2 regions of the Blautia sp. HCP3S3_C12 genome follow, and region 2 is predicted to be linked to the other one. Evidence: predicted binding sites of a transcription regulator. Region 2 holds the regulator's gene; the other holds the start of a gene.
The links. Region 2 encodes HrcA, which represses chaperone genes, less so after heat shock. Its sites were predicted from a motif close to TGTTAGCACTCNNNNNNNNNGAGTGCTAACA; they were not measured.

Region 1 (4,898 bases), on a different contig from region 2:
TGTGAGCAACTTCTATCCGGATCTGAAGAGAGATGTGGATGAGGCTGAGAAGGAACTGGAAAAGGTGGAAATTCAGGATGAAGTTACTGATGTGATCTGCGATAATTGCGGCAGGAACATGGTGATCAAATACGGTCCTCACGGACGTTTCCTTGCCTGCCCCGGATTTCCGGAATGTAGAAATACAAAGCCATATTATGAAAAAATCGGTGTTCTCTGTCCGAAATGTGGTAAGGAAGTTGTTCTGAAGAAAACCAAAAAAGGACGAAAATATTATGGATGTGAGAATAATCCGGAATGTGATTTTATGTCCTGGCAGAAGCCGTCCAAAAAGAAATGTCCAAAATGCGGAAGATATATGGTAGAAAAGGGAAATAAGCTTGTCTGCAGCCAGGAAACCTGTGGTTATGTAGAAGAAAAAACACAGGACTGACCGGGGAAAAAGAGAGTGATCTGTAAAAAGGAAAGCTTAGGAAACAGGATTCTGTAAATCAGCAGAATTCTGTTTTTTTGCGCTTTTTAACTTTAATATCAGAAAATCTATACCATCGGGGAAAATGTATTTGTTGAATAATATTTGGAAAAGAAATCTATTTTCAGAAAAGCAAAAATAAAATGAAAAATAGTAAAATTTATCTTGTAATTTTCAATCAAAACGTGTAGTATTAGACTATAAATATATGATTAAACATAACAAAGGCGAAAGGAGGACAATATGAGCGTTCAGTTGCTGGATAAAACAAGAAAGATCAATAAGCTTCTGCACAACAGCAGCTCTAGCAAGGTGGTGTTCAATGATATCTGTCAGGTACTGATGGAGACCTTGAGCTCCAATATTCTGGTACTCAGTAAGAAAGGTAAGGTTCTGGGCGTCAGTTTGTGTCCGGGTGTTGATGAGATTACTGAGCTGATAGAGGATAAGGTCGGTGGATATGTAGATACTTTATTAAATGAGAGATTTCTGGGAGTTTTATCAACGAAAGAGAATGTAAATCTGCAGACACTTGGTTTTGAACATGTGTCAAACAGCTATCAGGGGATTATTAATCCTATTGATATTGCAGGTGAGCGTCTGGGAACTGTATTTATGTATCGATTTGACAGACCTTATGATATTGAGGATATCATTGTCAGTGAGTACGGTACCACGGTCGTAGGACTGGAGATGATGCGTGCAGTTCATGAGGAGAACGCAGAGGAAGACAGAAAACAGCAGGTTGTGAAATCTGCATTTAATACCTTGTCCTTCTCAGAACTGGAGGCGATTATCCATATCTTTGATGAGCTTGACGGAGATGAGGGAATCCTGGTAGCCAGTAAGATTGCTGACCGAGTGGGAATTACAAGGTCTGTGATCGTTAATGCTCTCAGAAAATTTGAAAGTGCAGGTGTGATCGAATCCAGATCCTCAGGTATGAAGGGAACCTATATAAAAGTTCTCAATGAGGTGATCTTTGATGAGCTGGAGGAGATCAAGGCTCAGAGAAACAAGAAAGGCTGATGGCATCAGATAAGCCGGAAGAGAACAAATGTTAAATTTTAAGACTGCCTTTTATCCTTAAACAATATGGGATAGAAGGCAGTCTTTATCATTGTACATCAGTTATATTGTCGCAAATCTGGCAGGCGATTTCTACCATTTGGATAAAATAATTTGGAAATTAAGAAAAAGAAAGAAAAAGCGAGTATAAATTAGAAAAAAAGAGTATATATTAAATTATACAATACTCAGTGAAGTTGCTAATTTTACTTGTTTTAAATATTATATGGACAGTGATTAGCACTCGAGGTAAATGAGTGCTAGCAGAAATCGGCAGAATCTGACAAGGTGCCGAGACAGTTACCGGATATTTTGCAATAACAAAAAAGGTACGGTAACAGGAATGTTTTAGTTGGAGAATAAAGGAGGACATAGATCATGACATTAGTACCTTTAGGTGACAGAGTTGTATTAAAACAGGTTGAAGCAGAAGAGACAACAAAATCCGGAATCGTTCTTCCGGGACAGGCACAGGAGAAACCACAGCAGGCAGAAGTTGTAGCTGTAGGACCTGGCGGAGTTGTTGATGGCAAAGAAGTGAAAATGGAAGTAGCTGTAGGTGATAAGGTTATCTACTCCAAATATTCAGGAACAGAAGTAAAAATGGATGGAACAGAGTATATCATTGTAAAACAGAATGATATTCTTGCAATTGTTAAATAATCAGAGTTTAAACAGGAGGTCATATTATCATGGCAAAAGAAATTAAATTCGGCGCAGAAGCCAGAGCAGCTCTTGAAGCTGGTGTAAATAAATTAGCTGATACAGTAAGAGTAACATTAGGACCGAAAGGAAGAAATGTAGTTCTTGACAAACCATACGGTGCTCCGCTTATCACAAACGACGGTGTTACAATCGCAAAAGAAATTGAACTGGAAGACGGATTTGAAAACATGGGCGCACAGCTGATCAAAGAAGTTGCTTCCAAGACAAACGATGTAGCAGGAGATGGTACAACAACAGCTACAGTTCTTGCACAGGCTATGGTTCATGAAGGAATGAGAAACCTGGCAGCAGGCGCTAACCCGATTATCCTGAGAAAAGGTATGAAGAAAGCTACTGATACAGCAGTAGAAGCAATCAAAAATATGAGCCAGACAATCAGCGGCAAGAAACAGATCGCAAACGTTGCATCTATTTCTGCAAGCGATGAGACAGTTGGACAGCTAGTAGCAGACGCTATGGAAAAAGTTTCCAAAGATGGCGTTATTACAGTTGAAGAATCCAAGACAATGCACACAGAACTTGACCTTGTAGAAGGTATGCAGTTCGACCGTGGATATGTTTCCGCATATATGTCAACAGATATGGAAAAAATGGAAGCAAATCTGGACGATCCATACATCTTGATCACAGACAAGAAGATTAGCAATATTCAGGAAATCCTTCCATTACTGGAACAGATCGTAAAAGTTGGTGCTAAACTTCTCATCATCGCTGAAGATGTAGAGGGTGAAGCACTTACAACTCTTATCGTAAACAAATTAAGAGGAACATTCCAGGTAGTAGCTGTCAAAGCTCCTGGATATGGCGACAGAAGAAAAGAAATGCTTCAGGATATCGCAATCCTTACAGGCGGTCAGGTAATCTCCGAAGAAGTTGGTCTGGAACTGAAAGATGCAACTATGGAGCAGTTAGGACGTGCGAAATCTGTTAAAGTTGCAAAAGAAAACACAGTTATCGTTGACGGTATGGGCGACAAAGAAGCAATCGCAAACCGTGTTGCACAGATCCGTGGACAGATTGAAGAGACAAAATCTGAATTTGATAAAGAAAAATTACAGGAAAGACTTGCAAAACTGGCTGGCGGCGTAGCTGTTATCCGTGTTGGTGCTTCCACTGAGACAGAAATGAAAGAAGCTAAGCTTCGTCTGGAAGATGCTCTTGCAGCTACAAGAGCAGCAGTAGAAGAAGGTATCATTGCAGGTGGCGGATCTGCTTACATCCATGCATCCAAAGAAGTTGCGAAACTTGCAGCTACTCTGGAAGGTGATGAAAAGACAGGTGCAAACATTATCCTGAAAGCTCTGGAAGCTCCTCTGTTCCGCATTGCAGCAAATGCAGGACTGGAAGGATCTGTAATCATTAATAAAGTAAGAGAATCTGAACCAGGAATCGGTTTCGATGCTCTTAATGAGAAATATGTAGATATGGTAGGCGAAGGTATCCTTGACCCTGCAAAGGTTACAAGAAGTGCCCTTCAGAACGCTACAAGTGTTGCGTCTACCTTACTGACAACAGAATCTGCTGTTGCAATTATTAAAGAAGACACACCGGCACCGGCTGCTAACCCGGGAATGGGAATGATGTAATCCATAAAGAACGTGGTCTAAACAATATAAACCACAGTAAAGGGAATCATCGTCATAGACGTTGGTTCCCTTTTGTGGTATAATGCCTAATAAAATAATCCGGAAGACCGGAAAAATAAGAAAAGGAGTGATAAAGGATGAGTGATCTATATTCAGAATTATTGGTAAAACGGGAGCGCACAATCAAAGACAGCATTATAAAGTATGGCTTGATTGTGTTGACAGTAATTGCAGTAATTGCCAGTCTGATTAGCACCCCCTTGATATGGATTGCAGCTATTGCACTGGGAATTGCATGCTATTTTGTAATCCCGAAGACAGATGTGGAGTATGAATATCTGTTTGTGAACGGAGAGTTTGACATTGATATGGTTATGGCAAAGTCAAAGAGAAAGAGGGTAAAAAGCTTCAATCTTTCTGAGGCAGACCTGGTGGCACCGTTAAATTCCCACAGAATGGACTATTATAATGGGAACCAGAACATGAAAGTTCTTGACTATTCATCAGGAAATCCACAGCACAAACGTTTTGGTGTGATCACCAGGCTGGACAATGCTACATGTAAGATTATTCTGGAGCCGGATGAGGCTCTTGCCCAGGCAATGAAAAAAACTGCACCAAGCAAAGTATTTTTGGATTGACACGCTAACTAATTTTTGTTACACTTGATAAAAATAAAGGGCCAGTTACTGGTTCCTTATTTTTATTTTCTATTTAGGAAGGTCCTTTCGGGCCGAAGTTTTTTCTATACTTACTAATTTCACATACGCAAGGGAGGAAATGCAATGGGTACTATCATTGGTGAAGGTATTACTTTTGATGACGTCCTGTTAGTTCCGGCTTATTCAAAAGTAATTCCGAATCAGGTAGATGTCACAACGTACTTAACGAAAAAGATCAAACTGAACATTCCCATGATGAGCGCAGGAATGGATACAGTTACCGAACATCGTATGGCAATTGCCATGGCAAGACAGGGTGGTATTGGTATCATTCACAAAAATATGTCTATCGAGGCACAGGCAGAAGAGGTAGATAAGGTAAAA
Region 2 (4,898 bases):
GATGCAGACAAAGAAGGTTTCCTCCGTTCCGAAACCTCCCTCATCCAGACCATCGGACGAGCTGCCCGAAATAGCGAAGGCCATGTAATCATGTACGCAGACAACATGACCGATTCCATGCACAAAGCCATCACCGAAACCAACCGCCGCCGAACCATTCAGGAAGCCTACAACAAAGAACACGGAATTACTCCGACTACTATCAAAAAAGCAGTCCGCGATCTCATCGCCGTATCCAAAGCAGTAGCTGAAACCGAAGTCCGACTCCAGAAAGACCCAGAGTCCATGACCCGTACAGAACTCACCAAACTCATCGCCCAGGTAGAAAAACAAATGCGCGCCGCAGCCGCAGATCTCAACTTCGAACAAGCTGCAGAACTCCGCGATAAAATGATCGACCTGAAAAAGAACCTGGATACACTAGACAAATAATGTTTCTTAATCCAGCCCATCAGAGTGTGAAATCCTGCGTCAGATATCTTTGTCGTGCGTCAGCACGCCTGCAGATATCTTCCTTGTCTTTCGCACTCTGCTGAACTGTCTTAAATGCATTATTTACTAGGACTGCTATAGTATCTCTTAGCGTCCGAAACCGCACACAATATTAATAATTTCTCCTAGCGTCCCTTTCTATAACATAATCTTAATAATCCCCATTGTTCATAAAATAACAAAAAATTCACAAAATAATATTGACAAACCCAATCAAGAGTGCTATCTTATGAGCATAAGCTGTTAGCACTCCTAAAAGTTGAGTGCTAACAGCCCGAAAACAAAGGCAGCAAAGGAGTGGAATTTCATGGATCAGGTATTAGATGATCGTAAAAAGAAAATACTAAAAGCCATCATCAAAACCTACATGGAAACAGGCGAACCGGTGGGTTCCCGGACCATTTCCAAGTTTGCAGATTTAAATGTAAGCTCTGCCACCATCCGGAATGAGATGTCAGATCTGACAGATATGGGATATATCGTACAGCCCCACACCTCAGCCGGAAGAATTCCTTCTGATAAGGGTTATCGCCTCTACGTAGACGAGTTGATGAAAGAAAAGGAATCAGAGGTACAGGAAATCAGAGATTTCATGATCGAGAAAACTGACAAACTGGATAAAATGCTGAAACAGGTAGCGAAGGTGCTTGCCTCCAATACTAATTATGCAACAATGATCTCTGTTCCACAGTACAGCGGAAGCAAGATTAAATTCATTCAGCTTTCACGTGTAACACCCCTTCAGCTTGTGGCAGTAGTAGTGAGTGATAACAATGTCATCCGAAACCAGATCATTGATCTGGACGGGGAGATGGACGATCAGACAATCCTGAAATTAAATCTTCTTCTTAATACCAATTTAAATGGAGTACCGATCCAGGATATCAACCTGGGAATGATCGCCCGCCTCAAGGAACAGGCTGGTGCTCACAGTTCTGTAGTTGGTACAGTCCTTGATGCAGTGGCAGATACCATTCAGGTAGATGAAGACGATATGCAGATATATACTTCAGGAGCAACAAACATTTTCAAGTATCCGGAGCTTGCAGACACAAGTAAAGCGAGCGGGCTGATTTCAGCATTTGAAGAAAAGCAGGATCTGGTAGACCTGGTAAAAGAGAGAATGTCTGATACAGAGAACACAGGAATTCAGGTATACATTGGTGATGAGATGCCGGTGCAGACTATGAAGGACTGCAGTGTGGTCACAGCCACTTACGAGCTTGGAAAGGGATTGCATGGCACTATCGGTATCATCGGTCCTAAGCGTATGGATTACGCAAATGTAGTTGACAGCCTGAAGGCTTTGAAAGTTCAGCTGGACGAACTGATTAAGAAAGAGAGTTAGAAAGGCGGTAATAGAGAGTGTCAGAAGAAACAAAGAACACAGCTCAGGAAGAAGAGACAACAGAGACTCCTGTAACAGAAGAAACTGTTGAAAATGAACCTGAGGTTGTAGAAAACGGTGAAGCTGAAACAGAAGAAATCCCGGTAGAGGACGGAGATGAGGAAGCTTCCCAGGATGATGTTAAAGACAGCAAATCAAAAGCTTCTTTCTTCGGCAAGAAGAAAAAAGAGAAAGATAAATTTGAACAGCAGATCGAAGAACTTACAGACAGACTGAAACGAAACATGGCTGAGTTCGATAACTTCCGTAAGAGAACGGAGAAAGAGAAATCCAGCATGTATATCATCGGAGCCAAGGACATCGTTGAGAAAATCCTTCCGGTTGTGGATAACTTCGAGAGAGGTCTTGCACAGGCACCGGAAGGAGATTCTTTCGCAGATGGAATGAAGATGATCTACAAACAGCTGCTCACCACATTAGATGAGCTGGGTGTGAAACCAATTGAAGCAGTCGGTAAGGAATTTGATCCGAACTTCCATAACGCAGTGATGCATGTGGAGGATGAAGAAGCCGGTGAGAATATTGTGGTAGAAGAATTCCAGAAAGGTTACACTTACAAGGATTTCGTAGTACGTCACAGTATGGTAAAAGTAGCCAACTAATAAATTTAGAATATATCAAAATTAATTGAGAATAAATTAGGAGGAACAAGATTATGGGAAAAATCATTGGTATTGACTTAGGTACAACAAACAGCTGTGTAGCTGTAATGGAAGGTGGACAGCCAACAGTTATCGCTAATACAGAAGGCGCAAGAACAACACCATCAGTTGTTGCTTTCACAAAAACAGGAGAACGTCTTGTAGGTGAACCTGCAAAACGTCAGGCAGTAACAAACGCAGAGAGAACAATCTCTTCCATTAAAAGAGAGATGGGTACTGACTATCGTGTAACAATCGACGACAAGAAATATTCCCCACAGGAAATTTCCGCTATGATTCTTCAGAAACTGAAAAAAGATGCAGAAGGATACCTTGGTGAGAAAGTTACAGAAGCAGTTATCACAGTTCCTGCATATTTCAATGATGCTCAGCGTCAGGCAACAAAAGATGCAGGTAAGATCGCAGGTCTTGATGTAAAACGTATCATCAACGAGCCTACAGCAGCAGCTCTTGCATATGGTCTTGACAATGAAAAAGAACAGAAGATTATGGTATACGACTTAGGTGGCGGTACATTCGATGTATCCGTTATCGAGATCGGTGATGGCGTTATCGAAGTTCTTTCCACAGCTGGTAACAACCGTCTTGGTGGCGATGACTTCGACCAGAAGATCACAGATTATATGCTTGCTGAGTTCAAGAAAGCAGAAGGCGTTGACTTAAGCAATGATAAGATGGCACTTCAGAGATTAAAAGAAGCTGCAGAGAAAGCAAAGAAAGAGCTTTCTTCCGCAACAACTACAAACATCAATCTGCCATTCATCACAGCTACAGCAGAAGGCCCGAAACACTTCGATATGAACCTTACAAGAGCTAAATTTGATGAATTAACACATGAATTAGTAGAAATGACAGCTGAACCGGTACGTCGTGCACTTTCTGATGCAGGTATCACAGCATCTGAACTTGGCCAGGTACTTCTGGTTGGTGGATCTTCCCGTATCCCGGCTGTACAGGATAAAGTAAGACAGTTAACTGGCAAAGAGCCAAGCAAGAACCTGAATCCGGATGAGTGTGTAGCACTTGGTGCTTCTATCCAGGGTGGTAAACTTGCTGGTGATGCAGGCGCAGGCGATATTCTTCTTCTGGATGTTACTCCACTGTCACTGTCTATCGAGACAATGGGTGGTATCGCAACAAGACTGATTGAGAGAAATACTACAATTCCTACAAGAAAGAGCCAGATTTTCTCAACAGCAGCAGACAACCAGACAGCAGTAGATATCAACGTTGTACAGGGAGAGCGTCAGTTTGCGAAAGACAACAAATCCCTTGGACAGTTCCGTCTGGATGGAATCCCGCCAGCACGTCGTGGTGTTCCGCAGATCGAAGTTACATTTGATATTGATGCAAACGGTATCGTAAATGTATCTGCAAAAGACCTTGGAACAGGTAAAGAACAGCATATTACAATCACAGCTGGTTCTAACATGTCTGATTCTGATATCGATAAAGCAGTCAAAGAAGCTGCTGAGTTCGAAGCTCAGGATAAGAAACGTAAAGAAGCAATCGATACAAGAAATAACGCTGATTCCATGGTATTCCAGGTTGAGAATGCACTGAAAGAAGCTGGCGACAAGATTGATGCTAACGATAAAGCTGCTGTAGAAGCAGATCTGAATGCACTGAAAGACTTACTGTCCCAGACTGCAAATGCAGAAGAGATGACAGACTCTCAGGTAGCTGATATCAAAGCTGCTCAGGAGAAGATGATGGAAAGTGCTCAGAAGCTTTTCGCTAAAATGTATGAGCAGACACAGCAGGCAGGCGGCCAGGCAGGACCGGACATGAATATGGGCGGCGGTGCAGCAGGCAGCACAGATGCAGGAAACAACGATGATGTTGTAGATGCTGATTACAAAGAAGTATAATGTGACAAATCATAACTGTTCAGTGGGAGAGATTCTCTCACTGAATAGTTGTGCTATAAATCCAGTATCAGGTACTGGTGCAGCGAAGAGACAGAACAGTTGAATATAGGTATAGGAATTAATTAAAATAATGGCTGATAAGAGAGATTATTATGAAGTTTTAGGCGTGGATAAAAGCGCCGATGACGCAACACTTAAAAGAGCATACCGTAAACTGGCCAAGAAATATCATCCAGATGTAAATCCGGGAGATAAAGAGGCAGAGGCGAAATTTAAAGAAGCAACAGAGGCTTATACTATCTTAAGTGACCCGGATAAGAGGAGACAGTATGATCAGTTTGGTCATGCAGCTTTTGAAAACGGCGGCGGTGGTGCCGGCGGCGGTTTTGGAGGGTTTGATTTTAACGGTGCTGATATGGGCGATATCTTCGGCGATATTTTCGGCGATTTATTTGGCGGCGGCGG

Region 1: the regulator HrcA is predicted to act here: its motif matches at 1,776-1,806, upstream of groES (co-chaperone GroES).

The regions. Positions count from the first base shown of each region.
Region 1 is NZ_JBQHWC010000007.1:62,535-67,432, reverse strand. It holds gene topA (type I DNA topoisomerase) at 1-433, shown strand, start outside; gene codY (GTP-sensing pleiotropic transcriptional regulator CodY) at 716-1,501, shown strand; gene groES (co-chaperone GroES) at 1,919-2,203, shown strand; gene groL (chaperonin GroEL) at 2,233-3,852, shown strand; gene ACTNDS_RS08040 (DUF6106 family protein) at 3,990-4,493, shown strand; gene guaB (IMP dehydrogenase) at 4,638-4,898, shown strand, end outside.
Region 2 is NZ_JBQHWC010000001.1:208,815-213,712, forward strand. It holds gene uvrB (excinuclease ABC subunit UvrB) at 1-432, shown strand, start outside; gene hrcA (heat-inducible transcriptional repressor HrcA) at 800-1,840, shown strand; gene grpE (nucleotide exchange factor GrpE) at 1,858-2,502, shown strand; gene dnaK (molecular chaperone DnaK) at 2,556-4,433, shown strand; gene dnaJ (molecular chaperone DnaJ) at 4,564-4,898, shown strand, end outside.